4 regions of the Rhizobium sp. NLR8a genome follow, and region 3 is predicted to be linked to each of the others. Evidence: predicted binding sites of a transcription regulator. Region 3 holds the regulator's gene; each other region holds the start of a gene.
The links. Region 3 encodes PhoB, which activates phosphate uptake and scavenging genes when phosphate is short. Its sites were predicted from a motif close to TGTCATNNANCTGTCAT; they were not measured.

Region 1 (7,339 bases), on a different contig from region 3:
GCCGCCTCCGGGAAAAAGCGCAAGCGATCAGCCGGCAGCGAAAGGCTGCACGCAAGAAGATGCAGCGCGAAGGGCTGTTGGTCGGGCGCAAGCGGACGGCCGCGCGTTAGAATCCTGCCCCCGGCCTCAGCGGTTACATTTGCCGAAAGGATAGACAATGGACGAATTGAATAGCCTCACCATTTCGGAGGAACGCCTCGAGGATTGTCGCGATGTCGTGGAGCCGGATTTACAGGAGTTGATCCAGCACGCACTGACATCGGGCTTTTCACGGGAGGAAATCCTCATAGCGGTCAGCGAATTGGTCGCAGAAGATTTCGCGATGGTCATGGAAACCCCGAGCGTGCATTGAGGAGCGAGCGGTGACCATGATGGCGCAGAAGGATCTCTTTGGTGTGGCCGACGACGGTTTTCCCGAGGGTTTCCGATATATCCGGGATATTGTGCCCGTCGATCTGCAGCGCTCAGCTCTCGAAGCGATACCGGCCCTGCCGTTCAAAGCCTTCGACTTCCACGGGTTCGAAGGCAAGCGCAGGACGGTCTCCTTCGGCTGGAAATACGACTTCGACAGTCAGCGCATGAGAAAAGCAGGGGAAATACCCTCATGGCTGCTCCCCATTCGCGAGATCGCCGCATGCTTCGCGAATATCGCGCCGGAGGCGCTGGAACATGCTCTCGTGACGGAATACGCACCTGGCGCGCCGATCGGCTGGCATAAGGATAAAGCCGTGTTCGGCCGCGTCGTCGGCATCTCCCTGCTTTCGTCCTGCACCTTCAGGCTGAGGCGCCGGAACGGCGACAAGTGGCAGCGACGATCGCTCGTGCTTGAACCCGGCTCCGCCTATCTCATGGCCGGCGCCTCAAGAACGCTCTGGGAGCATTCCATCCCGCCTGTCGACCGACTGCGTTACTCGATCACCTTCCGGGAGTTGGCCGCATAAACAGCGGGAACATTGGCTCAAGCCAATGGTTAATCCGTCTTTCCCACAATGGAGATGACGATGGCCGAGCAGGATGACGCGACACGGGTGTGGGAGTTGATCGACAGAATAGGGTTCTGCATGTTGACCACCCGCAACGGCGACGATCTGCGCGCCCGACCAATGTCTGTCTATAGCGCGCAACTCGAAAATGCAGTCTATTTTCTGACTGATCTAGCCAGTCACAAGGACGACGAGGTCGCCCGCTGGCCGAATGTCTGCCTGGCCTTTGCTGACACCAAGGCACAGAAATATGTTTCCGTATCGGGGACGGCCGAGGTGCAGAACGACCGCGAAAAGATCCGTGAATTATGGGTAACGCCGGCAAAAGCATGGTGGGACAATCCCGACGATCCCTCCATCCGCATCCTCAAGGTTACCCCGTCTTCGGCTGAATATTGGGACAGCCCCGGCACCATCATCAGCTATATTAAAATGGCGGCCGCAGCGGTCACCAACAGCAAACCGGATATGGGCGACAATGCCGAGGTCACGCTCTGACACATAGGCGCGAAGGCCGAAGGCATGCCGCTCGCCGAAGGACATCAAGCCCGGCCGGCCGATGCCTTGACGAAGTCGATGAATGCCCTGAGCGGCGCAGGCACCAGACGCCGGCCGGGATAATAGAGAAACGGTCCTGAAAAGCGCTGCCACCACGGCTCGAGGATGGGCTCGAGGACGCCGCTGTCGAAATGCGGGCGCAGCCAGTCTTCGAAAATGCAGATGATTCCTGTGCCCGCGATCGCCGCGTCGATGGAAAGATCGGTCGCCCCACCGACCCTGACGATCAATGGGCCGGTCGGTTCGACCCGCACGACTTCACCGTCCCGCTCATATTCCCATGGGGTCGTCAGCGCACCACTGGCAAAACGGCCCAGCAAGCAGGCATGGCCGAGAAGTTCCCTCGGATGTTGCGGCCGCCCGTGGCGGTCGAGATAAGCAGGCGACGCCGCAGTGGCAAAGCGCTGGTAGCGCGGACCGATCGGAATCGCGATCATATCCTGCTCCAGCCGCTCGTCATAACGGATGCCGGCGTCACACCCGGCAGCGAGCACGTCGACAAAGCTCTCCTCGGCGACGATCTCCAGGCGAATGTCGGGGTAGGCGGCTAGGAATGGCGGGACGATGGCGGGCAGCACCAGCCGTGCAGCGCTGACCGGCACATTGAGGCGCAGCGAACCAGCCGGCCTGTCGCGAAAACGGTTGACCACGTCGAGCGCGGCCTCCACCTCCGTCAATGCAGGGCCGAGCCGCTCCAGCAGACCCTTGCCGGCATCGGTCGCAACGACGCTACGGGTCGTGCGATTGAAGAGCCTGACGTCAAGATCGGCCTCCAGGCGACGCACCGCTTCGCTCAAGAAGGAGGCGCTGCTGCCACTGGCGCGCGCTGCCTCGCGAAAACCACCCGCCCGCGCCACTGCGACGAAGGCGTTGAGGTCACTCAGGTCTGCTTTCACTGTTCGCCACTCCGCACAGCCTGTGCGCATTGTACTCGGTTATCATACGCACCGCCAAGGAGTAAGTTTGGCCTCATCTCTTGAAAGGAGCGAGATCATGTCCATCATAAATCAGTCCGACACATTCACTATCGGCGACCGCACGGTGAGGCGACTTGGCTATGGCGCCATGCAGCTTGCAGGGCCTGGCGTGTTCGGTCCGCCCAGGGATCATGACACCGCCCTGGCAGTGCTGCGCGAGGCGGTCGCAAGTGGTGTGAACCATATCGACACCAGCGATTTCTACGGCCCGCACGTCACCAATCAGATCATCCGTGAAGCGCTCCATCCCTACGGCGACGATCTCGTCATCGTCACCAAGGTCGGCGCGCGGCGCGGCACGGACGGATCCTGGATTCCGGCCTTCTCGCGCCAGGAACTGACGCAGGCGGTTCACGACAATCTTCGCAACCTCGGCCTTGATGCGCTTGATGTCGTCAATCTCCGGATCGCATTTGACCTGCATCGCCCGGCCGAAGGCTCGATAGAAGCACCCCTTGCGGTTCTGGCCGATCTCCAGCGGCAGGGTCTGATCCGTCATGTGGGCTTAAGCAACGCCACATCAAAACAGGTCGCCGAAGGCCGCGGGATCGCCGAGATCGTCTGTGTGCAAAACCAGTACAATCTGGCGCATCGGAACGACGACCGGCTGATCGACGATCTCGCCCGTCAAGGCACCGCCTATGTACCCTTCTTCCCGCTCGGCGGATTTACGCCGCTGCAATCGTCCACGCTCTCCAATGTCGCCGCACGCCTCGGCGCCACGCCGATGCAGGTGGCGCTCGCCTGGCTGTTGCGCCGCGCACCCAATATCCTGCTGATCCCGGGCACGTCGTCGCTCGGCCATCTCAGGGAAAATCTCGCTGCTGCCGGATTGGTGCTACCGGATGATGCCGTTGAGGAACTGAATCATATGGCTGACATCGCGGCCTGACAGCTGCCGGCGGCGCAATCGTTGCGCCGTGTTCTCGCGCGGCGTAGCGAGCTTGCCGGACCTGCCGGCGCAATCTGTCGGTCGGCAGCACCTTGTTGGCTGCGCCAACCGGCCGGTAAACGAGAGCATCAGGATGGCTTCCGTGTCAGAAGCTCATAAGCCACCAAGGCCCCTGACATCGCCAGAAAAACGACGATTGCCAAAGGATAATTGGCACTGGCGTTCGGATCGGCAAGCTTGGGAAGGCCGATAACAGTGCCGGCGGCCAGAATCGCCGAGAGCACAACCTCCTGAACGATTAATCTCCAAAAGCCCGTCATGATCAACCTCCTGTCATCTCCGTATTATCGGCCGAAGGACGCTCAGTCTTTATACTTCACGATGCAGCCGTTGGGAAACACACGTTGACCGCACGGTGGCAGTGACCATGCGGTCTCGGCTTCAACGCTTCGGCAGCCGACTTGTTGCAGCTATGCTTTCAATAGCGCTCCGGTACGAGCATTTCAGGCGGAACCGGCGCCCTGATGTAGTCGGCATGACGGATACGGCCCGGCAGCTGGATCTCAGGCTTCGGCACATCCTCATAGGGAATCTGCTCGAGAAGATGGGCGATGCAGTTCAGCCGCGCCCGTTTCTTGTCGACGGCCTGCACCACCCACCAGGGCGCTTCCCTGGTGTGTGTGCGCGCCAGCATTTCTTCCTTGGCCTTGGTATATTCCTCCCAGTGGATGCGGCTTTCCATGTCCATGGGCGAAAGCTTCCACTGCTTCAGCGGATCGTGGATGCGCATCTTGAAGCGGAATTCCTGTTCCTCGTCGGTGATCGAGAACCAGTATTTGATCAGCACGATGCCGGAACGGACGAGCATCCGTTCGAATTCGGGCACCGAGCGGAAGAACTCCTCGAGTTCGTCAGGGGTGCAGAACCCCATCACGCGCTCGACGCCGGCGCGGTTGTACCAGCTGCGGTCGAAGAGCACGATCTCGCCGGCGGTGGGAAGATGCGGGACATAACGCTGGAAATACCATTGATGGCGCTCCCGTTCGGTCGGCGCAGGCAGTGCCACGGTGCGGCAGACGCGCGGGTTGAGCCTTTGGGTCACGCGCTTGATCGCGCCGCCCTTGCCGGCCGAATCCCGGCCTTCGAAAAGCACCACCACTTTCAATTGCTTGTACTGGACCCAATCCTGCAGCCGCACCAGCTCATGCTGCAGCCGGAACAGCTCGCGGAAATAGATCTTTCGATCGAGCGTCTGCTCCGCGGGTTCCGTCATTCCTTCGACGACCAGATCGTCCAGCCGGTCTTCCTCCATCTGCATTTCCAGCTCCTCATCGAAGCTGTCGGCGATTTCGGCCTTTATCCGGCTGAGCTGGTCCTGATGTGTTTTAGACATGGGCTTTCCCTTCCTGCTCAGTTGACAGGAGCATGTCACTGCAAAGTTAGTGTGACGGTTGGATAACCCAAAGCTCGTTCACTTGTTCGCCTCTTTCGCCACTCCACATGCCGGCGAACTTCTTCGACGCCGCTCACGACGAGATGGAGGCGGGACTAGAGCAGCCCCGTTCGGTAGTGGTCGACAAGGTTGCGGCAGGCGCGGATCGTCAGCGCCATGACGGTGAGCGTCGTGCCCGCGATACCGCTGCCCGGGAAGGCGCTGGCGTCGGTAACGATGACGTTCGGGGCATCCCAGAGCTGGTTGTAGGGATTGAGCACCGAGGCTTCCGGGCTTTCGCCCATGCGCGCGCCGCCAGTTTCATGGATTGCCGCGCCCATGCACATGGTCTTGCGGAACCATTTGCGAAACATGAAGCGGCTGAAGGCATCGGCGTCGGGAAAGGCGCCCCTGCCCATCTCCTTGAGGCCGCTGGGAGAGCCGATGAATTCCAGGTCGCCGCCGACCTCCCGGATCATGGCGATCAACGCCTCCTGCTGCCGGCGAAGCAGCCGCTGCTCCTCCTCCTGCATGACGCAGCGAATGTGCGGCACCGGAATGTTCCAGGCATCCTTTCGCTTGCCATCGAGGGTGATGCGATTGTCGGCATAGGGCAGCATGCGGCCGAAGCCGAAGAAGGCGAGACGCGCATCGGTCTCCTCTGAAACCGGCGCCCTGCCGACGCTGCCCTGATAGTCGAAATCGCCGCGGGCGGCGTCACCCTCGCCGAAGCGCGGGATGAAGATCCCACCCGACGGATTGTAGAAAGGATCGACAGGAGCGGAATCGTCAACGGCCCAACCCTTCGCCTTGGAAAAAGAGCCGAAGGCGAGGCATGGAAGCTGGTCCATGAAATAACGCCCGAGCCCGCCCGAGCTGTTTCCGAGTCCATCAGGATGTCTTGCCGATGCCGAGTTCAGCAGCAGCCGCACGCTCTCGATCGGCGAGGCGGAGAGCACGACCGTCGCGGCACGCGCCGTCGAAACCTTGCCCGTATTGCGATCGATGAATTCCGCACCGGTGGCGCGGCCGGTCTTTTCGTGGGTGGTGATGCGACGCACGATGGCGTCATAGCGGACTGTGAGCCGCCCGCTCGCCTTTGCCTCCCGCAGCGGTCGCGGCATGCGTTCGGCGTCCGGCGCGATATAGCGCCAGGAGACGACGCGCCGTTCCGGCCAGCGGCTTTCCACTGCCTGCTTGAAGATCTGTTCTGCGGGCGTCAGGCTTGCCGGTTTCGCATAGAGGCCGTCCGGCAAGGTCGGCACATCGTCCCTGTTGCCGTACAGCCCGAGATAGGCCTCCACTTCGTCGTAGAAGGGCGCAAGCTCGTCATAGGAGACCGGCCAGTCCACGCCCTTTCCGCTGCGCGAGCGGATCTTGAAATCATCGTCGGTCCAGCGCAGCAGCACGCGGCCGAAACTGTGCAGACGCCCGCCGCCCTGGCGGCCGCGGATCCAGAGAAAGGGCTCACCCTTCGGCGTCGTATAGGGGTTCTTGCGATCGTTGACGAAGAAGTGGCTGAAGCGTTCAGTAAAGAAGGCCGACCGCGCCTGGATCGGCTGCCCCTTCAGTGTGGCGCGTGCGCGCTCCCAGATATTGATGCTGCTTGCCGGCGCCTTCTTGCGCGCCGGATCGAAATCTCTGGGGCCGACGGCCGGCCCAGCCTCGAGCAGCAGCACCGACAGTCCATGGGCCGTCAGCTCTTTGACGGCAAAGGAACCCGCAGCGCCGGAGCCGATCACCAGCGCATCATAAACGATCTCAGACATGTCTCTTTCAAATCCTGTCCTGGGGCAATTCCTCAAAGCAGCGTGAGACGCGTCCGGAATTGCGGGAAAGCGCAGGGATGGCGCGTCATAGCCGCGATCCATCGGCGGCGAAGAGCGACGCCTTGGCGATATCCAGGCCCGGAGCCACGGCATCGCCCGGCTTGACGTCGACGTCGCCCATAAGACGAAGCGAGAGGCTCTGCTCCGTCCAGTCGAACCAGACGACGGTATCCGATCCCATCGGCTCGACGACGGAAACGTGGCCAGGAATGGTGGGCAGCCCGCTTACCACCCCGTCGAGCACAAGATGCTCAGGGCGAATTCCTAATGTAACAGGCCCTTCCGCCACCGCGGCCCGGAAAGCATATCCCGAGAGATCGACGGCCAGCCCGTTGCTCCGGAAGAGCAGAGTGTCGCCGTCGCGTTCGATCCGGCCCTCGATGAAATTCATGGCCGGAGCACCGATGAAGCCGGCGACGAAGAGGTTGGCCGGGCGGCGGTAGATCTCCGCCGGCGAGGCGAGCTGCTGGATGACGCCATCGCGCATGATGGCGATGCGATCGGCGAGCGTCAGCGCTTCGACCTGATCATGAGTCACATAGATCATGGTATTGCCGAGGCTCTGATGCAGCTTTTTGATCTCGACGCGCAATTCGTTGCGGAGCTTGGCGTCGAGATTCGACAGCGGTTCGTCGAAGAGGAACACGTCCACTTCCCGCACCAGGGCC
Region 2 (7,339 bases), on a different contig from region 3:
AAACGATGGCTTTCGGGCTGGTGCTGCCGACCGGCATCAATTCCACGACCGGCATAGCCGGCCTGACGCTCGGCGGCGGTTTCGGCTGGCTCACCCGGAAATTCGGGCTGACCCTCGACAATCTGATTTCGGTGGATGTGGTGACGGCCGATGGCGAACTGGTGAAGGCGAGCGAGACCGAGCGGCCGGACCTGTTCTGGGCCCTGCGCGGCGGCGGCGGCAATTTCGGCGTCGTGACCTCCTTCGAATTCCAGCTCAACCCGCTCCATCCCGAAGTTTTCGCCGGACTGGTGGTGCATCCCTTCGCCGATGCGGAAAAAGTTCTCAGAGAGTATCGCGAGGCGCTGGAAACAGCACCCGACGAGCTGACCTGCTGGGTGGTGATGCGCCAGGCGCCGCCGCTGCCGTTCCTGCCGGCTGAATGGCACGGCAAGGAAATCGTGGTGCTCGCCATGTGCTATTGCGGGGACATGGCGGCGGGCGAAAAGGCGGCGGCGAGATTGCGTGGGATCGGAAAGCCGATCGCCGACATCGTCGGCCCGATGCCATTCATCGGCTGGCAGCAGGCATTCGACCCGCTTCTAACGCCCGGCGCCCGTAACTACTGGAAGAGCCAGGATTTCGCCTCCCTCTCCGATGCGGCGATCGAGGTTCTCACCAATGCCGTGCGGAAGTTGCCAGGGCCGGAATGCGAAATATTCATCGGCCATGTCGGCGGCGCCGCCGGCCGCGTGCCGACCGAAGCCACAGCATTTCCACAGCGCAGTTCGCATTTTGTCATGAATGTCCATGCACGCTGGCGGGAATCCGAGATGGACGGAAACTGCATCGGCTGGGCACGCGAACTCTTTGAGGCAACCAAACCGCATGCTGTGGGTACTGCCTACATCAACTTCATGCCGGAGGACGAGACCGATCGGGTCGAAATGGCTTACGGGGCCAATTATGCGCGCCTTTCCGAAATCAAGCTGCGCTACGATCCGAACAATCTGTTCCGGATGAACCAGAATGTGAAGCCGATGGCGGCCGTGCGGGCTGCGTGACGGGCCGCGACGCGCGTCGGCTCAAGCGGTCTGGTCAGGCACGAGTATTGGACCGATGGAGGCAGGTGATTGGCAAGCCACCAATGTCGACGCTGTACCTCAATTGGAACGCTTCTTGTCGCAGGAGACAGGCCTTTGCGACAGGTTTGCGAAATTAGGCTGCCGCACTTCAAGCGCTGGCAGCTTTTCGCGGAATTGCGAATTACGTGGCAACTGTGGTTGGAGCTGCGGAATCGTTGGAGAACCATACGTCGCGGAAGATCGCGGCGGCGCTTTCGTCGGGTTTGCGATCTCTGGTGAGCCAGGCGGAGCGGATGGTTCGTGCGCCGGTGCGATCCGGGACTCTAAGGCTCTGGCGAGGGTCACTTGCGCCAATGCAGGGAATGAACCAAGCTGGCATTAATGGCTGCGCCGAGAATTCCGATTGACCTCGAGTGATGAGCATCGTGACGGCAACATCCTCGTTCGGGCGCCAAGGAAAGATCATACGACCGCCTGGACGCAATGATTCGAGCCAATGTGCTGGCGGGGCCACAACGCCGGCATTCACGTAGATCACGTCGGATGACGGCAGCGTCAGCACAGTAGCGTCACCATGAGTAACCGAAACCCCTTCGAAGGGAACGAGGTTCTCACGCGCACGCTCAGCAAGATTGTCATCGATTTCAAAGGCATGCACGCTGCCGTATGGGAGCGTCAACATCGAGAGCATTGCGGTGTAGTAGCCAGTGCCTGCTCCGATATGGGTCACCACTTCGCCGCGCTGTGGATTCACGCTCCCGAGCCAACCTGCATGCAACAGGGGCTCGCCGTTGTTGATGCCCTTCGTCCGATCAAGTGCGACCAGCACGTTCTGATTAACATGCACCGGATCGTCGCTCGGAGTTTCAATGTAGCGATGCCGGTAGGATTTCTTCCAAGGATGGACGGCGATATGCCACGGACCGGGACCAAGGAAGGCTTCGCGGGGTACAAGGTCGAAAATGCGTTCATACCGTTCATCCGGCGAGCCTGTGGCCGCGGCCATCATCCTTGCGTTTAGCCGACGGACTTCTTGCAGTACGAGACTTGATCTCCTCGTCATTTCGACATCTCTCCTTCATCGTCTCCGAACCGTCATGCGGATGGCAGTGTTGAAATAGAGCTTTCAGAATGTCTCACGAGCTATTTCGGGAAAATGAACCATCTGCAACTCTGTGCCGCAAGTGAATATGGCACCAATCTCTGCTTGAATTCACATTTGCCTGGGACTGGCCGAACCTCGTGCACATGGATGAGTGCGCGAACTCAGGAACGGTTTACCCACCGCACTTCGGCGTCATCCTCACGTCAGCGCCATAGGCATCGCGCAGTTTGTCCTCCTGTCCCGGCTGCCGGTCGGCGGCCTGGTGGAGCAGGATCGTGTCGTAGCCCTGCAAACGCGTTCCCTCGATCAGCGTGACGTCGGAATTCCCAGGATTGTCGGATCGCTCGAACCAGTCGACGGAGTGGTGCAGGAAATTCATTTCGACCGCGCGGTTGGTGACGCCATGGCCGACGATCGCGACATTGTGGTCGCCGGTCTCGGCTTCGCGCATGACGGTCTGGAGAAAGAGACGCACCCGCTGCGCCACGTCCGCCCGGCTTTCGCCGTCCGGCGGCCGTGCATAGAACTTGCCGCTGTTGTTGCGGAGCCTCGCCCATTTTTCGAATTCCTCGGGGAATTTCTGTTTCTGCTCGGCATGATCGTAGATTTCGGTGAAGAGGCCGAAATCCTGCTCGCGCAGAAGATAATCTTCCCTGACATCGCCGACGAAGTTTTCCGGCAGCACTTCGAGCAGCGCATCCTTGCTCTGGCGCGTGCGCAGGAACGGCGAATACCAGATATGCAGCTTCTGGAATCCCTCGCTCGGCAGCCCTCTCAGGTACGAGGCGATGACAGCGCCTGCCTCCGCCGCCTGGCGATAGCCCCACTCGGTCAACGGCACGTTATGATCGCCGAACTGACGGTAGGCCTGTTCGTTGATGTTGCCGAGGGATTCGCCGTGGCGAACGAGAAAGAGACGCATCGGCCATCCCCGCTTCATCGGATATGGAATCGTCGTCATCATGAACGCGCTCGATTGGCAGGGCAATATCGTCGGTCGGAAAAGGGGGCGAGCGTTTGGTCGCCGCTTGCCCCAATCCGCTTGGCCCGTCGATCTTGTTCACTCGGTTCCAAAATCAAGGAGCGAGGGAGGGGCTTCCGCGCTATCAGCGGCCCTGGAAGATCTTGACGAGCTTTGGCGTAAACCGGTGAGCCTTGATGTCGAGCAGATCCTGATACGTGGCCCGACCGGAGATCGCGGCCGCCAGATATCGCTGGCAGGCGACCCTCGGAGCGTCCTTGTCAGAGACGTTTGTCACGATCCCGGCGGTGCGACGCGCATTTGCATCGAAATCCTTTGCGCAAACTTTGACGAACTCATTTCTCGCTCTGGTGCTGCCTTGCAGCAACGTGACGGTCGCATCATAATCCTGCTGCGTCGGTGCACAGCCTGCAAGTATTGCAATAGAAATCATTATCGTCGCGGTGTGGACATGCATCATCAACCCCCAAGGATACGCCAAATCGGCACCTGCTGTTAATTTGATTCTCGGCATGCGGGAAAGATCTAGAACCTCGCGGCACGAAATTATGGTGATCGGATTTCCGATTTCGGTTTTGCGACCTTCGTGACCGACGGGACCGGCGTTTACCATCCAGACGGTATGGGTCGGTCTGCAGGGCTTTTCCCCAGCTTGTCATCTTCCTGAAACACGAGTCTGGTTTTGGAGGGCTAGATGAAAGATGGGGCACGAGCACTGTTCGTGACAAACATGATGGAACCCAGACATTTCCGCACGCTCTTCATTTCCGATATTCATCTCGGCTCGAAGGCCGCGAAGGCTGATTTCCTGCTCGATTTCCTGCGCTACCACGAGGCAGACACCATCGTGCTCGTCGGCGATATCGTCGACGGCTGGCGTCTGAAACGCAGCTGGTACTGGCCGCAGGTCTGCAACGACGTCGTCCAGAAGCTGTTGCGCAAGGCGCGCAAGGGCACGCGCGTCGTTTATATCCCAGGCAATCACGACGAATTTCTGCGCGACTTCCCGGGCATGCATTTCGGCGGCATCGAGGTCGTCGAGCGTATGATGCATGACGGCGCGGACGGCAAGAGATACCTGATCCTGCACGGCGACGAGTTCGATGTCGTCGTCCGCAACGCCCGCCTGCTCGCCTATCTCGGCGACTGGGCCTATGATACGGCGATCCGCATCAACATCCTGCTCGCGGCCGTACGCCGCCGCCTCGGCATGCCTTATTGGTCGTTCTCCGCCTGGGCGAAGCTGCAGGTCAAGCACGCGGTCAATTTCATCGGCGAGTTCGAGCGCGTCGTAGCCGAAGAGGCCCGCAAGAGCGGCGCCGACGGCGTGATCTGCGGCCACATCCACCACGCCATGATCCAGGATATGGACGGCATTCGCTACATCAACACGGGTGACTGGGTGGAAAGCTGCACGGCGGTTGCCGAACATGCCGACGGCACCTTCGAACTGATCACCTGGCGGGCGCTTGCCACCGCCGTACCGGCGCTTACCGCCATCGAGAGTACCGAAGAGGCGGAACTCGCCCCGCAGGCGGCGTGATTTTACGGCCGTCGCTGTCGCGGCGGCTCGCCGGCAATTTAGCCGTTACCGCGAGGTAACAGGCCATATTTATTTTCTAAAACGTTTCCGGACGGCTATTTCTCGCAATAGGCGCCCCCCGGGTGGTGTGTTAGGAAAACATCCAGTTTCCTTCAGGTCCACAGATGATTCCCGCTCAACATTTCCCGGGTGAGGGAGCGCCGCCGCGCTTCCGGCTGCTCAGTGCGCTGTCTTATTGCGCGCCGCTGCTCGTCAATGGCGTCGTGCTGCCATTCTTCCCGGTATGGCTGGAAACCCATAGTTTCAGCGACCATGAAATCGGCATTATCCTCGCCATACCGATGGTGGTTCGAGTCTTGGTGGCGCCTGTCGTCGCCATGATCGCCGACCGCATGAAGGAGCGCGCCACCGTGCTGCTCTGGTCGGGGAGCCTGTCGCTGCTGACGGCGATCGCGCTTTACTGGTCGACCAGCTTCTGGCCGGTGACAATCGTCTTCGCGCTGCAGGGCGCCAGCTTTGCGCCCTATGTGCCCGTGGTCGAATCGATCGTCATTTCAGGCGTGCGGCGTTGGGGGCTCGATTATGGGTCGATGCGCGTGTGGGGCTCCATCGCCTTCATCGTCTCGACGCTGGTCGGCGGTCAGCTGATCAGCCGGTGGGGCGGCGGCATGGTGCTCATCGTCATGGTGTTCGGCTTCATGATGACGGTAGTGATGGCGATCTTCTGTCCGCGTATCGGGCCGACCCGGCGGCGCGGTCTGCCGATCGACCTTCCTGCCGCCACCGGCAGCGGCCTGCGCGAACCGCATTTGCTGCTGCTTCTGATCGGCGTCGCCATCCAGCAGTCGAGCCATGCCGTGCTCAATGCTTTCTCCTCGATCTATTGGCATCAGCTCGGCTTTTCCGGCACGCAAGTCGGCCTGCTCTGGAGCGCCGGCGTTGCCTCGGAGGTGACGGTGTTCTTTCTGTCGAAGCGGCTCAATCGGCGCTTCACTGCCTGGACCCTAATCCGCTTCGGCTGCGCCGTCAGCGTCTGCCGCTGGATCCTGTTTCCCATGAATGCCGGCTTTGCCGGCTTCTTTCTGCTGCAATGCTTCCACGGCTTCACCTATGCCTTCGTGCATACCGGCGTGCAGCGGCGGATCGTGGCGACAGTGCAGGAGACGCAGGAGGCCTCGGCGCAGGGCGCCTATTTCTTTTATGTCGGCATGGCGATGGGGTTAATGACCATCGCTTCGGGTTATCTCTACGCTTGGCTCGGTCTCGTCAGTTATTACGTCATGGCGCTCGTCGCTCTTACGGGCCTCGGGATCGTCATCTCAGCCTATTATCTTCAGCCCCAGAGGGCGCTTTCCGGCGGAAAGACCAGGGAAGCGGCGTAGCGCAGGCCGGGCTCGCGGTCGTGGGCAAGCAGCAGCGGGCCGTCGAGATCGACAAAATCGGCATTCTGCGCGAGCAGCACGGCCGGCGCCATGGCGAGCGAGGTGCCGACCATGCAGCCGATCATGATCGAAATGCCGAGTCTCTCGGCTTCGGTCTTCATTGCCAAGGCCTCGGTGAGGCCGCCTGTCTTGTCGAGCTTGATATTGATCGCATCATAGCGGTCGGCAAGGCTTGCGAGATCGCCGGTGTGGTGCACACTCTCGTCGGCGCAGACCAGCAGCGGGCGGCGGATTTCGGCAAGCAGCGCATCGCGGCCCGCTGGCAGCGGTTGCTCGACGAGGGCAACACCCGCCTCTGCGGCGATCTGCAGATGACGTTCCAGCACCGCCTCCGGCCAGCCCTCATTGGCGTCGAGAATGATCGCAGCTTCGGGTGCCGCCGCGCGGACGGCGCGGATGCGGCTTTCATCGTCGCCGGTTCCCACCTTGACCTTGAGCAGAGCGCGACCGGCATGTTCGCGCGCCTGCGCGGCCATTACGTCCGGCTCACCGAGCGAGATGGTGTAGGCTGTCGTGAGCGGTTTGAGCGAAGTGAGGCCGAGGCGGGCGGCGACCGTTTGGCCCGTCCGTTTTGCTTCGAGATCCCAGAGAGCGCAATCAACCGCGTTGCGTGCCGCACCCGGCGGCATCGCCGACAAGAGATCGTCGCGCGAAATGCCGGATTCGATCAGCGGGCGCGCCGCCTCGATCTGGGCGAAGACGCTCTCCATGGTCTCACCGTAGCGGCGGTAGGGCACACATTCGCCGTGCCCTTGCGCGCCTTCTTCCGTGACTGTGCAGGTAATGACCTCGGCCTTCGTCTTCGCGCCGCGCGAGATGGTGAAGGTCCCGGCAATCGGAAAGGAATTCATCTGGATATCGAGGGTGCGCGGCATTATTGCTATCCTGCGAGCATGGAAATTGGACGTTGCTTCTGTATATTGACGCGCCGGCGGCGATCCGCTTCGCGAGTCGGCAATGTCGCCGTAAGCCTTGAAAGACACAAGTATCTTGAACGCCGAGAATCGCAACGCCGCCTCACTGCAAGTGGACGACCGGCCAGATGGTTCGGGGCAGCATGTTCGTCTCAGCGGCAATTGGCGCAGCGCCTATGTGCATCTTGTGCTGCGCGACTTCGATAAGCTTCGGCGAGAGAAGATCGGCAATCTGACGCTGGACCTTTCTGATGTATCGGACATCGATACTGCCGGTATCTGGCTTCTT
Region 3 (7,339 bases):
GCTAACTGAGCCTATTCCGCCGGCTGAAGCTCGGCTGCTTGGAAGCGGTAGGTGGTCGAGCAGAATTCGCAGGTGACGGATATCTCGCCGTTTTCCTGGCTGGCCTCGATCTCCTCGGCGGTGAAACCCTTCAGCACGTTGCCGATCTTTTCCCGCGAACAGCTGCAGCGGTCGAAGACGGCGCGGGGCTCGAAGACGCGCACGCCGCGCTCGTGGAACAGGCGGAACAAGAGGCGTTCGGTGCCGACCTGCGGATCGGTCAACTCGTCGGCATCGATGGTCTCGACCAGCGAGCGGGCTTCGGTCCAGGCGTCATCCTCGCCATGCGGACGGTCGCCGTTATCGCCGTCGCCGCCGTGGAGATCGGGCTGGCGCATGCGCTCCGGCGCCTCCGGCAGGAACTGGGCAACGAGGCCGCCTGCCCGCCAGCGGTGGCGCGGCTTGCCGGCATCGTCACGGTCGAAGAGTTCGGCCGCAGCCAGGCGCACCCGCGTCGGGATCTGCTCCGACTGGCGGAAATAGACGCCGGCGATCTCCTCGAGCGAGGTGCCGTCGAGCGCGACAATACCCTGATAGGGCTGGGCGAACTTGCCCTGATCGATGGTGAAGGCGAGCACGCCCTTGCCGAGCAGTTGCTCCGGCTCGGTCTCGCCTGAGGCAATCGCCTGGTCGAGCAGCGCCCGATCGAAACGGGCGTAGGCGCGCACGTTCTCCGGCGTCGAGAAATCGGCGACGAGCAGATCGACCGGGCCGTCGCCCTTGGTCTGCACGGTGAACTTGCCGTCGAACTTCAGCGAGGTGCCGAGCAGCACCGTCAGCACGACGACTTCGGCAAGCAGCCGGGCAACGGGCGCGGGATAATGATGGCGCTCGAGGATGGCATCGAGCATGGGGCCGAGCTGGACGGCGCGGCCGCGCACATCCAGACCCTCCACCTGAAAGGGGACGACATGATCATCGCCGGCGAAATCGAACTGGCCGAGGGCGGCTGCAGCTTCTGCCATGGCTTTACTCCTAGTTTCGGGAGCGGCGGCCAAAGTGTCCGGCGCTCGCGCAGTCGGGCCGCAAGCTTATGACTCGCAACATCCGATTATGGTTCAGATCGCGCCCAGGCACCAAGCAAGAATCGATTTCTGCGCATGAAGACGGTTTTCCGCTTCATCGAAGACCACGGATTGCGGGCCGTCGATCACCTCGTCCGTCACTTCCTCACCGCGATGCGCGGGCAGGCAATGCATGAACAATGCATCGCTGCCGGCCTTGGCCATCAAGGCCGCATTGACCTGATAAGGCTGGAAGACGTTGTGACCCCGGGCCCGATGTTCCTGATTCATGGAGACCCAGGTATCGGTCACCACGCAATCGACGCCTTCGACCGCACGGTCGGCATCATGGCAGAGCATGATTTCGGCGCCCTCATTGCGGGCCCAGTTCAGATAGTGATCCTTGGGCTCCGAACCAAGGGGGACGGCCATGTTCATGCGGTAGCCGAAGCGCGCCGCCCCTTCGACCAGCGAATGCAGCACATTGTTGCCGTCGCCGGTCCAGGCGATGGTCTTGCCCTTGATCGGGCCGCGATGCTCCTCGAAGGTCATGATATCGGCCATGATCTGGCAGGGATGGGTATCGTCCGTCAGCGCGTTGATGACAGGCACGGTCGCATGTTCGGCAAGCTCCAGCAGGCGCGAGTGCTCGGTGGTGCGGATCATGATCGCATCGACATAACGCGACAGCACCTTGGCGGTGTCGCCGATCGTCTCGGCGCGGCCGAGCTGCATTTCGGTGCCAGAGAGGAACAGCGTTTCCCCGCCGAGCTGGCGCATGCCCACGTCGAAAGAGACGCGGGTGCGCGTCGACGGCTTCTCGAAGATCATCGCCAGCATCTTGCCGGCGAGCGGCTTGTCGCCCTTGCCGGCCTTGAAGGCCTGCTTGCGGGCGAGCGCGTCGTTCATGATGGTTCTGAGGTCGGCCGATGTGACGGCCGAAAGATCGAGGAAATGTTTAGGAGCCATGTTCTTACCTGTCGTGCGCCCGAAGGCGGCGATCCCTTCAAGCCGTCTTCTTGATCTTGGCGGCGCGGATGCTCTCGGCGGCGCGCTCGAGGCGCACAAGCCCTTCGCGGGCTTCCTCGGCAGTGACCACCAGCGGCGGAAGAAGGCGGATGACGTTGTCGCCGGCCGGCACGCCGAGCAGATGCGCGGCGCGGATCGCCTGCAGCAATTCGGCCGAGGGAACCGCAGCCTTGACACCGAGAAGAAGCCCTTCGCCTCGGATATCCTCGATCACATCGGGATAACGATCCTTGAGCGAGGCCAGTCCCTGGCGGAAGACGAGCGCGACGTCGCGCACATGCTCAAGGAAGCCATCGGCGAGGATGACGTCGAGCACGGCGCTGCCGACCGCCATGGCCAGCGGATTGCCGCCATAGGTCGAACCATGCGTGCCGGCCTTCATGCCGGAAGCGGCCTCGGCGGTTGCAAGGCAGGCGCCGAGCGGGAAGCCGCCGCCGATGCCCTTGGCGACGGCCATGATATCAGGCGTGATGCCGGACCATTCATGGGCAAACAGCTTGCCGGTACGGCCGACGCCCGTCTGCACCTCGTCGAGGATCAGCAGCAGGCCATTTTCGTCGCAGATCCGGCGCAGCGCCTTCATGAATTCGCTGGTGGCGGGACGCACGCCGCCCTCGCCCTGCACCGGCTCGATCAGGATTGCGGCCGTCGCATCGGTAATGGCGGCACGCACGGCATCGATGTCGCCGAACGGCACCTGATCGAAACCCGGCGCCTTGGGGCCGAAACCTTCGAGATATTTCTCCTGGCCGCCGGCGGCGATCGTCGCCAGCGTGCGGCCGTGGAAAGCGCCTTCGAAGGTGATGATATGGAACCTCTCGGGATGGCCCTTGGAAAACTGATAGCGGCGCGCCGTCTTGATGGCGCATTCGAGCGCCTCGGCGCCCGAATTGGTGAAGAACACCTTGTCGGCGAAGGTGGCGTCGGTCAGGCGTTTGGCCAGGCGCTCCTGGCCGGGAATTTCATAGATATTGGAGAGGTGCCAGACCTTGTCGGCCTGCTCCTTCAGCGCCGCGACCACATGCGGGTTGCCGTGGCCGACGGAGGTGACGGCGACCCCGGCGCCGAAATCGAGATAACGCTCGCCGCTCTCGGCGATCAGCCATACGCCCTCGCCTCGCTCGAACCGCAGCGGGGCACGAGAATAGGTGTCGTAAAGCGGCGCGGCTTCAGCCATCGCGGGTCTCCCGTTCAATGTTGTCATGCGCGGATTCCGGCTAACAAAACCAGGTCCGAAAAATCAAAAATGCCGCCTTTCGGCGGCGAGCGGTACTATTTCCTTTTCGCGCTGCAATGTCAACAAAACTGCGGCCTTAGCGTATGCCGCAAGCTTGTACAGGGGCACTTTCGGCCTTCAACAGGCATTATTGCAGAAATGACACGCAGAGGCAGCAAGTTGGGGAAAAACTTGAAATTCGATTCATCCGGATTCCCGCGACTCTTGTCACGGAGTCAGCCTCACACTAGGTTAAAGTTCAATTACTAGACTGCATGCGGCGGAACTAGTCACCAAAATTGATCAAGCGTTTCTTGTTTCGGAGGCTTCCGGGACAACGGTGAGGGATTCTGCCATCACCAACGCAAAAGGTGGAGACAGGGCATGAACTGGACAGACGAGCGGGTCGAGAAACTCAAGAAGCTTTGGGCCGAAGGACTGAGCGCCAGCCAGATTGCTGCGCAGCTTGGCGGGGTCAGCCGAAACGCCGTTATCGGCAAGGTGCACAGGCTCAGCCTTCCCGGCCGCGCCAAGGCCGGCGGCACGGCCACCGCGGCGCGCACGCCGAAGCGCCAGACATCCGCGCCGCGCGCGCCGAACTACGCCTCCCGGATCGCCACCCGCACCGTGACCCGCCAGCAGGGCGCAACCCTGCTGAAGGAAGAGATCGAGATCGATACAGTCGAGGAAATGGAATATGTGCCGAAGGGCAACGTGGTGGTGCCGATTTCCCGCCGCCTCGGCCTGACGGAGCTCACCGAACGCACCTGCAAGTGGCCGGTCGGCGATCCGCTCAAGGAAGATTTCCATTTCTGCGGCTGCGAATCCCCGGACAATTCGCCCTATTGCAGCTATCATCAGAAGCTTGCCTATCAGCCGATCAACGAACGCCGCCGGGCGGCGGCGCGGGTCAGCTGAGCGGACCGGTATAGCCAGACATAAAAAACGGGCCGCCGTTTCTTATTCGAGTGGGAAGTGACCTTTGCGTTTAGCAACCCCCACACTCCGTCATGCCAGGGCTTGACGGAGGAGAGGTGGCGCCGGGACAAGTCGGCTTTGCAGGCGCGATGGAAAGGTGGTGCCGAGACGCATAAGCCTCGCCGGCGCAACGACGCTGGCTCCGCAGCGGCGACGATGGACGACAAGGCGGGCCTCACAAGCCGTACTGCCGTGCGTTTGGCGGGAACGCCAACCCCACACTCCCTCAGCCTTCAGGCCTCCATCGAATAACCGGCGCCGCGGACGGTGCGGATGACGTCCTGCATATTGGAGAAATTCAGCGCCTTGCGCAGGCGGCCGACATGGACGTCGACGGTGCGTTCGTCGACATAGATGTCGTGGCCCCAGACGCCGTCCAGCAGCTGCGAACGGGAAAAGACCCGGCCCGGCGACGACATCAGGAATTCCAGCAGCCGGAATTCGGTCGGGCCGAGGCGGACTTCGCGGCTCTTGCGGTGGACACGATGGGTTTCGCGGTCGAGCTCGATATCGCCGCATTTCAGCACCGAGGACAGCACCTCGGGACGGGCCCGACGCAGCATCGCCTTGACGCGGGCGACGAGCTCGGGGGTCGAGAAGGGCTTGACGACGTAATCGTCGGCGCCGGTGGACAGTCCGCGCACACGCTCGCTCTCCTCGCCGCGCGCCGTCAGCATGATGATCGGCAGCCGCTCGGTTTCCGGCCGCATGCGCAGGCGCCGGCAGAGTTCGATGCCGGAGACGCCGGGCAGCATCCAGTCGAGGATGAGAAGGTCGGGCGTGCGCTCCTGAAGCCTGATCTCGGCCTCGTCGCCGCGCAGGATGGTATCGACCTCAAAGCCTTCCGCCTCAAGATTATAGCGAAGAAGCACGCTCAGCGCTTCCTCGTCTTCAACAACTGCGACTCTCGGGATCATGCGTGTCCGTCTCCTCGCGCACAAGCCTTAAACCGGGACGATTTAAGCAGGCGTCCTGCGCAAATTCAGAAATTGGCTGCGACCTCTTTGCGCGCCCCGAACGGGCGCGCACGCAAGTGACTGGTCCGGGCGGCTGGCCCGGGCGGCTCGTTCGGAACAATTATTCCGTCGCGGCGCCGACGGTGTTGGCACTGTCATCCTTCGGACGATCGCCTTCCGGCTGGGCGCCCGTCGCCATGTAGTAAATCGTCTCGGCGATGTTGGTGGCATGGTCGCCGATGCGCTCGATGTTCTTGGCGCAAAAGAGCAGATGCGTGCAGCTCGTGATGTTGCGCGGATCTTCCATCATGTAGGTCAAGAGCTCGCGGAACAGCGAGGTGTACATCGCGTCGATCTCGTTGTCGCGTTCGCGGATGGCGGTCGCCTTGTCGGCGGCGCGTGTCGTATAGACGTCGAGCACTTCCTTGAGCTGGACGAGCGCCAGCTCGGAGAGGTGCTCGAGGCCGCGGGCGAGCTTGCGCGGCACGCCTGTGCTCTGCACGGCGATGACGCGCTTGGCGGTGTTCTTGCCGAGGTCGCCGACGCGTTCGAGATCGGCGGCGATGCGGATCGAACCCATGATCTCGCGCAGGTCCGAGGCCATCGGCTGACGGCGGGCGATGGTGACGATCGCCTTGTCGCCAATCTCGCGTTCGGTGTGATCGAGGATCACATCGTCGGAAATGACCTTTTGCGCCAGCGCCGTATCGCCGTTGACCAGCGCCCGGACGGATTCCGCGACCATCTGTTCGGCCAGGCCGCCCATTTCGGAAATCCGCCTGGAGAGGAACTTCAGATCATCATCATAGGCGGAATAAATATGTGTCGATGCCATGGGGCTTTGTCCTCGAATAACGGAAAGCTTCGTGTCGCCGGGATCAGCCGAAGCGACCCATGATGTAATCCTGGGTGCGTGGATCGTCGGGGTTGGTGAACATCTTGTCGGTGTCGTTCTCCTCGACGAGGTTGCCGAGGTGGAACATGGCGGTGCGCTGCGAAACACGCGCGGCCTGCTGCATGGAGTGGGTGACGATGACGATCGTGTAGTTCTCGCGCAACTCGTGGATCAGCTCCTCGACCTTGGCGGTGGCAATCGGATCAAGGGCCGAGCAGGGTTCGTCCATCAGGATGACCTCCGGGCTGACGGCGACGGCGCGGGCAATGCACAGGCGCTGCTGCTGACCGCCGGAGAGGCCGGTGCCGGATTCGTGCACGCGGTCCTTGACCTCGTTCCACAGGCCGGCGCGCTGCAGGCTGCTCTCGACGATCTGGTCGAGATCGGCCTTCGACTTGGCGAGACCGTGGATGCGCGGGCCGTAGGAGACGTTTTCGTAGATCGACTTCGGGAACGGGTTCGGCTTCTGGAAAACCATGCCGACGCGGGCGCGAAGTTCGACCACGTCGATATCCGGATCATAGATGTCGTCGCTGTCGAGCGTGATCTTGCCGGTGACGCGGCAGCCTTCGATCGTGTCGTTCATGCGGTTGAGGCTTCGCAGGAAGGTCGACTTGCCGCAGCCCGAGGGGCCGATCAGGGCGGTTACGGTGTTTTCGCGGATGTTCAGGTTCACGTCGAAAAGCGCGCGCTTCTCGCCGTAATATACGGAGACATCCTGTCCAATCATTTTATACGGGACGTTGCTCATCTTCTGATCCAGCGCCTTTTCAACTGCAGCTTCCGTCAGCATGTTCATGATGTTTAACTCCGTTTACCAGCGGCGCTCGAAGCGACGACGCAAGAGGATGGCGCCCATGTTCATGACGATCAGGAACAGGAGCAGGACGATGATGGCACCCGAAGTACGCTCCACGAAGGCACGTTCGGCCTCGTTCGCCCACATATAGACCTGCACGGGCAAGGCCGTCGAGGGCTCGAGCGGTGTCGTGGGCGCATTGGCGACGAAGGCGACCATGCCGATCAAGAGCAGCGGCGCGGTTTCGCCAAGCGCGTGCGCCAGGCCGATGATCGTGCCGGTGAGGATGCCGGGCATGGCAAGCGGCAGGACATGGTGGAACACCATCTGCATCTTCGAGGCGCCGAGGCCGAGCGCTGCGGCGCGGATCGAAGGCGGCACGGCGCGCAGAGCCGCGCGGGTGGCGATGATGATCGTCGGCAG
Region 4 (7,339 bases), on a different contig from region 3:
CCAGCGCCGGATCGGCAAGCCCGGCACGGCGCGACAGCACATACCACTTCGCCGCCTCGATCGGATTCGGCGGCGTGCCGATGGCGTTGATGTAGAGATGGGCAAGCTTGTTCTGGGCAACGACATTGCCGCCATTGGCGGCAAGTTTCAGCCATTCGAAACCCTTGACGTAATCCCTGGGACCACCGACGCCGTTGACGAGCCAGATGCCGAGATCGAGCTCGGCTGTGTCGAAGCCGGCGCGCGCGGCGCGCGCCATCCACTCGCGGGCGAGCTGCTTCTTTTCCTCCGGCAGATCCTTCAGCGTCGCATAGATCTGCGCCACGGCATATTGCGAATCCGCAATGCCCTGCTCGGCCGATTTCTCGTAAAACGGTAGCGCGAGCTTCAGCCCCTTTTCGCCGGGATTGTCGGCGACAACAATCTGCGCCCAGTTGAATTCGGCCGAAGGATTGCCGGCTTCGGCCGCCTTGCGCATATAGTCGTCGGCTTTGACCTTGTCGCGCGGCACACCTTGGCCTTCCATCAGCATGAGCGCATATTTGAACATCGCCGCAGGATCGCCGCCTTCGGCCGCCTTGCCGTACCAGAAGGCAGCGCCTTTCACGTCCTTCTTGACGCCGAGGCCTTGCGAGAGGATTTCGCCGATCAGCGTCTGCGCCGCCGGATCGCCGAGCTGCGCGCGCGGCAGCGCCTTGTCCATCGCCGCCAGATAATAGCCGCGCTGATAGGCGCCGTACGCCTCGTCGATCGGACCTTTGTAATCTTTCTCGGGCGGGAGGTCGGGCAGCTTCGCGCCCATGCGATCAAAAACGCCGACACCGTCCGAGGGCTTCACATCCCCGTTGGTGTGCCGGTCGGTACGAAAGCTTGACGCCGGCGCAGCGCCGGGCTGGCTGATGACGCTGTCCGGTGCCTGCGCCACGGCGATATCAGACCCGCCCGCAGTGAGGGCGACTATGCTGGCAAGCAGATATTTCAAAGGGCGGGCGGGCAGGATCGGCATGAGCGGGATTTCAATCCTCAAACCGTGGCGCTTTTTCGTCAAGCAGAGCATTGATCTCGGCAACGATGGATGGCGCTCGGCCGGGCTCCCCGAACACCGCCAGCCGCAGCGCCACGAACTCTGCTCCGGTCTCGGCAACGGCAAGAGCCGACACGGGATCGGTGCCGCCCATGACGATGCAGGGGATTTCGATCATTGAGGCCCACCATTCGCCGAGCGCGAGGTTCTTGGGATGCGCCTCCGGCTTGATATCCCCATCAAGCTTGCCGAAGAAGATATAATCCGGCCTGACTTCGCCGATCTCCAGCGCATTGTGCCGGTCGCTGGCATTGCCGCCGCCGACGATCAGCTTCGGAGCGTGTTTGTCGATCGCCTCCGACAGTGCCTGCGCGTTGCTGGTTATATGCAGGCCATCGGCCTTCGCCCGTCCCGCCACGCGGCTGTCGCCTGCAATCAGCGCGGCGGCCCCCGCATCCTGAATCACCGGCACCAGCTTTTCGGCATGTTTCTGGAAGGCGCCGTCGTCGAGCCCGTATTGCGGCACGATGACGGAGGCGACATCGCCGCCCTTCAGCGCATCGGTGACGATCCTTGCCTGTTCATCGGCGTCGGCAATATCAGGGACGATGAGCACCAGGCGGCAGCGGTTTTCGGGTTCGGTCATGAGGTCTTTCCGTTTCCTGCGAATTCCCTTCTCGAAAAGACGGATCCGCACTCGTTTTGTGTGAGTAGTTCCGTTAGAGGAGGCTTGCAAGAGGAGGACGTCGAAAGCATGCCGCAGGACTTGTCATTCTACTACGCCGCCGTGCCCGCGGTTCTGCTTGTTGGTCTCGCAAAAGGCGGCATGGGCGACGCTTTGTCGCTGATCGGCCTGCCCTTTCTCGCCCTGGTCGTCTCGCCGCTCGAGGCGGCGGCAATCCTGCTGCCGATCCTGGTCTTCATGGACATGATCTCGCTTGTCATCTGGCGCAGGCATGGCGATTGGGCGACGCTGAAGATCATGCTGCCGGGCGCAATTCTCGGCATTGCCCTCGGCTGGGCGACCTCGGCGCTTGTTCCCGGCAATGTCCTGCGCGTCGTCATCGGCGCGGTGACGATCCTCTTCTGCCTGCGCTATTTCTGGAACAATTTCGGCCCCGGCGCCAGCAAGACGATCCCCCCGCACGGACAGCGGCCGGTCGCTGCCGCCCTCTGGGGAACGTTTTCCGGATATGGCAGCTTCGTCGCCCATGCCGGCGGCGCGCCGTTTCAGATCTATGCCCTGCCGCTCAAACTGGAGCCGCGCGAATATACCGGCACCAGCGTGCGCTTCTTCGCAATCCTCAACGCCATCAAGCTCATTCCCTACTTTGCCCTCGGCCAGCTCGACACGCAGAACCTTGCGACCTCCGCCACGCTCTTGCCTTTCGCGCCGCTCGCCACCCTTGCCGGGGCCTGGTGCGTGCGCCGCATGAAGCCGCAGATCTTTTATCCTTTCATGTATGCGATGGCGCTGATCGCGGCCTTTCTGATCATACGCGAGGGCCTCGGCTGGTAAGGGCGGCAGTACGCTGCAATGCACAATTTCCTTGCTGCAACGGCCGGTTTGACGTAGCGTTTCTGCCATGTCGAACACGGACCCCTTCTCTGCGATTGCCGACCCGAACCGGCGCTTTCTGCTGGAGGAATTGCGGCGCGCGCCGCGCACGGTCAACGAGCTTGCCGAGGGCCTGCCGATCAGTCGGCCCGCTGTCTCGCAGCACCTGAAGGCACTGCTCGACAGCAATCTTGTCTCCGTGACCTCGGAAGGTACGAAACGCATCTACGCGGTCAACAACCGCGGCTTTGACAAGCTCAATCTGTGGCTGGATCAGTTCTGGGCCTGACCGCGCCTCCGATCACACCCCTGACGCATCATAAAAACGCCCTTTTGCCGCAAGCAGACGCAAACGCGCCAGCCGCGACGTCACAAGCATCGGGCTGGCGCAATTCTGGTGTGATCACCGGTTCTTGCAAATTTTAGGCGGAATGGATGGATTTACCTCTTGCGCAAGATGATCGCCCGGCGACCCTTGGGAAGATTAATGGACGGATGACTTGAGACGCTGAATCTCGTCCTTGATGCGCAGCTTGCGGCGCTTGCATTCGGCAATTTCTGTATCGGAGATAGAAGGAGCTGTTCTGAGTGCATGCAACTCCTCCTCGAGAGCAACATGCTTTTTCTGGAGTGATTCAAGATGAGCTTCAACTGTCATTTGACCCTTCCTTCCTCTTACCCTCCCCGACCATCGTCGTCGGGGATCAAGGTGTCAACGGGCGGACTGTGACATATTTTTGAAGGCTTGTCGAAGGCCAAAAGATGAAGATGCGATGGCAAATTCATGATCACGACTAACTAGCCGTTACCCGTATTTGGTGATAGGAGCTTGCGGAAATCATCGGCAGATCGGACAAGGTCCGTGGACGATAACGGGGAATGCATATGGCCGATCAGGAACAGGCGGAAATCAGGCTCATGGTGGCGCGTCTGCGCCAGGAGCACGAGGATTTCGACGCTGCGATCAACGCCATGATCGAGACCGGATGCGACGCTCTGCGAATCCAGCGCATGAAGAAGAAAAAGCTCGTCATCAAGGACAAGCTCTCCAAGCTGGAAGACCAGATCGTTCCCGACATCATTGCCTGAAAGGAACCGCCGCAGGATGACAGATAGACCACTCGTCGCCATCATCATGGGCAGCCAATCCGATTGGGAGACCATGAAGAACGCGGCCGACACGTTGGAAGCGCTGGAAATCGCTTATGATGCGCGCATCATCTCAGCGCATCGTACGCCCGAGCGCATGATGAATTTCGCCAAGGGCGCCCGTGCGGAAGGCTTCAAGGTCATCATCGCCGGTGCTGGCGGTGCGGCGCATCTGCCGGGCATGACCGCATCGATGACGCCGTTGCCGGTCTTCGGCGTGCCGGTCCAGTCGAAGACCATGTCCGGCCAGGACAGCCTTCTTTCCATCGTGCAGATGCCGGCCGGCATTCCGGTTGGGACCCTCGCCATAGGCAAGGCGGGTGCGGTCAACGCCGCTCTTCTCGCCGCCGCCGTGCTGGCCCTTTCCGACGAAGAGATTGCCGACAGGCTCGACGAATGGCGCGAGCGCCAGAGTGCTGCCGTCGCCGAATATCCAATGGACAACCAATGACCATAGGAACAATCGGCATAGTCGGCGGCGGCCAGCTCGGCCGCATGCTGGCCATCGCCGCCGCCAGATTGAATTTCCGCACTGTCATCCTCGAGCCGCAGCTCGACTGCCCCGCCGCCCAACTGGCGAACCGGCAGATCGTTGCCGCCTATGACGATCCGGCGGCACTGGCCGAACTGGCAGACGCCTGCGACGTCGTCACCTACGAATTCGAAAACGTGCCCGTCGCAGCCGCCGAAGCGCTCTCGGCAAGCATCGCCGTCTATCCGCCTGCCAAGGCGCTTGAGGCCGCCCAGGATCGGCTCGTCGAAAAACGCTTCCTCAACGGCTGCGGCATCTCAACCGCTCGCTTTCATGCGGTCGACAGCCAGGCAGATCTCGAAACCGCGCTGAAAGATTTCGACGGCCAGGGCGTGCTGAAGACCCGCCGCCTCGGTTATGACGGCAAGGGGCAGAAGGTTTTCCGCTCGCCCGCCGACAATCCTGACGGTGCCTATGCCGCGCTCGGGGCCGTGCCGCTCATCCTCGAAAGCTTCGTCGCCTTCGAGCGCGAGGTCTCGATCATCGCCGCGCGTGCCGCGGATGGGACGGTCGTCTGCTTCGATCCCGCCGAGAATGTCCACCGCAACGGCATCCTCCATACCTCGACCGTTCCGGCCGCAATCTCGGCGACGACAGCGGAGGCCGCTCGTCGATCGGCCGAAAAGATTCTCGCCGCGTTGAACTATGTCGGCGTGATCGGCATCGAATTCTTCGTGCTTGCCGATGGCGGCCTGATCGCCAACGAGATGGCGCCGCGCGTCCACAATTCCGGTCATTGGACGGAAGCCGCCTGCGTCGTCAGCCAGTTCGAGCAACATATCCGCGCTGTCGCCGGCCTGCCGCTCGGCAATGGCGAGCGCCACTCCGACTGCGTCATGCAGAATTTGGTCGGTGACGATATCCTTGCCGTCCGCGACTGGCTGCAACGTCCCGACACGCTGGTTCACCTCTATGGCAAGAGCGAGTGGCGCCCCGGCCGCAAGATGGGTCATGTCACGACATTGGCGCCGAAATTGCCGGTTTCGCGGTGAGAAACGGTCCTGCGGCTTGGGAAAAACACCGTCACGTGGTTGACACGCTGGAGGTGACGAGGTATCTGCACCCCCACCTAAAGAGCGCGCCCCGACGGCGCGCTTTTGATTGTTAAAGTTACGGGCGAATGTGAATTCCCCCATAGAGATCGCGGATCAGAAAAATGAAGATCAAGAATTCGCTCAAGTCGCTCAAGGCTCGTCACCGTGACAACCGTCTGGTTCGTCGCAAGGGCCGCATCTACATCATCAACAAGCTGAACCCGCGCTACAAGGCTCGTCAGGGCTGATTGCGCGAATCCGGATTGTGCGCCGCGCAGATTGCGCCGACGGACATCCGGTGGGTCGCTGCGGTGATCACGTCTAATTTGTTTGATCTTCGGCGCTGGCGGGCTAATATGTCCGCCATGCGCTTTTTTGCTTTGACGTCAGCGGTGCTGCCGCTCGCCTTCATCCTCTCCACCTCCCCGTTCCCGGCCACCGCGGCGGAAAACAACGTCATTGTCGAGCGGAGGGATGCCAATAGTTCGCCGAAGCAGCGTCTCGACCAGCTCTTCAGCCAGCTGAAGCGCGAGCGTGATCCTGACAAGGCCAGCAGCATTGCCAACGAAATTCGTCTGGAATGGAATGATTCCGGCAGCGCGACCGTGAACCTACTGATGCAATGGGCCGACAAGGCGATTGAGGAAAAGCGCAATCCCGCCGCTCTCGATTTCCTCGACGAGGCGATTGCCCTCAAGCCCGATTATGCCGAGAGCTGGAATCGCCGCGCCACGCTGAATTTCGTCATGGGCAATTACCGCAAGTCGATGTCCGACATCGAGCATGTGCTGGATATCGAGCCGCGCCATTTCGGCGCGCTCTCCGGCATGGCCGCGATCCTCAGCAATTCCGGCAACGATCAATTGACCCTGAAGGCCTGGGAACGGTTACTCGATATCTATCCCGCCGATCGCACTGCGCAGGAGCAGGTCAACATGCTTGCGGAAAAACTCGCCGGCAATCGCACCTGAAGCCGGCCGATCAAGCTTGACCTTCGGCCGGAGCGCGCAATTTTAGAACCTGTCGAGGGCAATTTGACGCGACCGCCGCCCCTCGCAAAATCCATCGACTGTCGCCGTTAAGATCATGCTTGCCGAAGTTTCCGCCCTTCTTGCCCCGCTCGCAGCCGCCATCGGTTACTCTTCTTATAAGGCGCGGCAATTCGAACGGACCTATCCGAATATCGGTGAATTGACGGATGTCGGCGGCTACCGCATGAACGCCGTCCATGTCGAACGTCCCCAAAATGCGGACCTGCCGGCGCTCGTCTTCATTCACGGCGCCAGCGGCAATCTGCTCGATCAGTTCGTCGCCTTTCGCGCCCCGCTCGAAGGCCGGGCGGAAATGCTGTTCGTCGATCGTCCCGGTCACGGCTATTCCGAGCGCGGCGGCCCTGAGAACGCCGTACCCTCGGGCCAGGCCGATGCAATCGCTCGACTGATGGAAAAGCGCGGCATCGAGAAGGCGATCATTGTTGGCCATTCCTTCGGAGGCGCGATCACCGCCGCCTTCGGACTGCGCCATCCGGATAAGACCGCTGGTCTGCTCTTCCTCGCACCCGCCACCCATCCGTGGCCCGGCGGCATCGACTGGTATTATCACGTGGCGACCGTGCCGGTCATCGGTTGGCTCTTCAACCACGCCATCGTCGTTCCGCTTGGACTGAGCCGGCTGGAGCGCGGCACATTGAACGTTTTCCGTCCCAATCCACGCCCTGCCGACTACATCGAAAAAACCGGCCCGTCGCTGGTGCTGCGCCCGCGCACCTTCCACAACAATGCCGCCGATTTCAAAAGACTGCTCGCCTATGTGAAGGAGCAGTCGCCGCTCTACTCGCAGATCACCGCGCCGACCGTTATCATCACGGGCGACCGCGACAAGATCGTCTGGGAACACCTGCATTCGCGCGGCCTCGCCCGCGATATACCAGGTTCCGAACTCGTTACGGTCGGCGGCGTCGGCCATAAGCCGGATTATCTGGCCACCGACGTCGCTATCGCCGCCATGGAAAAGATCGCCGGCGAGCCCCGCGACCTCCAGGC

Region 1: the regulator PhoB is predicted to act here: its motif matches at 4,855-4,871, upstream of ppk2 (polyphosphate kinase 2).
Region 2: the regulator PhoB is predicted to act here: its motif matches at 3,805-3,821, upstream of HJC04_RS28070 (UDP-2,3-diacylglucosamine diphosphatase).
Region 4: the regulator PhoB is predicted to act here: its motif matches at 3,345-3,361, upstream of HJC04_RS13425 (YdcH family protein).

Annotation. Positions count from the first base shown of each region.
Region 1 covers NZ_JABDWI010000012.1:147,547-154,885, forward strand. Annotated here, with positions in the region: gene rpsU (30S ribosomal protein S21) at 1-110, shown strand, start outside; gene HJC04_RS23140 (hypothetical protein) at 158-352, shown strand; gene HJC04_RS23145 (alpha-ketoglutarate-dependent dioxygenase AlkB) at 372-941, shown strand; gene HJC04_RS23150 (pyridoxamine 5'-phosphate oxidase family protein) at 1,002-1,481, shown strand; gene HJC04_RS23155 (LysR family transcriptional regulator) at 1,526-2,437, opposite strand; gene HJC04_RS23160 (aldo/keto reductase family oxidoreductase) at 2,535-3,410, shown strand; gene HJC04_RS23165 (hypothetical protein) at 3,539-3,730, opposite strand; gene ppk2 (polyphosphate kinase 2) at 3,889-4,803, opposite strand; gene HJC04_RS23175 (GMC oxidoreductase) at 4,959-6,611, opposite strand; gene HJC04_RS23180 (ABC transporter ATP-binding protein) at 6,697-7,339, opposite strand, start outside.
Region 2 covers NZ_JABDWI010000017.1:92,158-99,496, forward strand. Annotated here, with positions in the region: gene HJC04_RS28050 (FAD-binding oxidoreductase) at 1-1,043, shown strand, start outside; gene HJC04_RS28055 (SAM-dependent methyltransferase) at 1,246-2,070, opposite strand; gene HJC04_RS28060 (histidine phosphatase family protein) at 2,342-3,091, opposite strand; gene HJC04_RS28065 (hypothetical protein) at 3,276-3,611, opposite strand; gene HJC04_RS28070 (UDP-2,3-diacylglucosamine diphosphatase) at 3,882-4,694, shown strand; gene HJC04_RS28075 (MFS transporter) at 4,859-6,076, shown strand; gene dgcA (N-acetyl-D-Glu racemase DgcA) at 6,028-7,011, opposite strand; gene HJC04_RS28085 (MlaE family lipid ABC transporter permease subunit) at 7,109-7,339, shown strand, end outside.
Region 3 covers NZ_JABDWI010000004.1:274,907-282,245, reverse strand. Annotated here, with positions in the region: gene HJC04_RS09580 (Hsp33 family molecular chaperone) at 12-1,004, opposite strand; gene argF (ornithine carbamoyltransferase) at 1,098-2,012, opposite strand; gene HJC04_RS09570 (aspartate aminotransferase family protein) at 2,050-3,249, opposite strand; gene HJC04_RS09565 (GcrA family cell cycle regulator) at 3,673-4,206, shown strand; gene phoB (phosphate regulon transcriptional regulator PhoB) at 4,500-5,183, opposite strand; gene phoU (phosphate signaling complex protein PhoU) at 5,344-6,057, opposite strand; gene pstB (phosphate ABC transporter ATP-binding protein PstB) at 6,101-6,916, opposite strand; gene pstA (phosphate ABC transporter permease PstA) at 6,932-7,339, opposite strand, start outside.
Region 4 covers NZ_JABDWI010000006.1:232,915-240,253, reverse strand. Annotated here, with positions in the region: gene HJC04_RS13450 (tetratricopeptide repeat protein) at 1-1,006, opposite strand, end outside; gene HJC04_RS13445 (thiamine phosphate synthase) at 1,017-1,670, opposite strand; gene HJC04_RS13440 (sulfite exporter TauE/SafE family protein) at 1,779-2,543, shown strand; gene HJC04_RS13435 (helix-turn-helix transcriptional regulator) at 2,611-2,871, shown strand; gene HJC04_RS13430 (YdcH family protein) at 3,067-3,240, opposite strand; gene HJC04_RS13425 (YdcH family protein) at 3,468-3,671, shown strand; gene purE (5-(carboxyamino)imidazole ribonucleotide mutase) at 3,688-4,182, shown strand; gene HJC04_RS13415 (5-(carboxyamino)imidazole ribonucleotide synthase) at 4,179-5,255, shown strand; gene ykgO (type B 50S ribosomal protein L36) at 5,420-5,545, shown strand; gene HJC04_RS13405 (hypothetical protein) at 5,654-6,268, shown strand; gene HJC04_RS13400 (alpha/beta fold hydrolase) at 6,384-7,339, shown strand, end outside.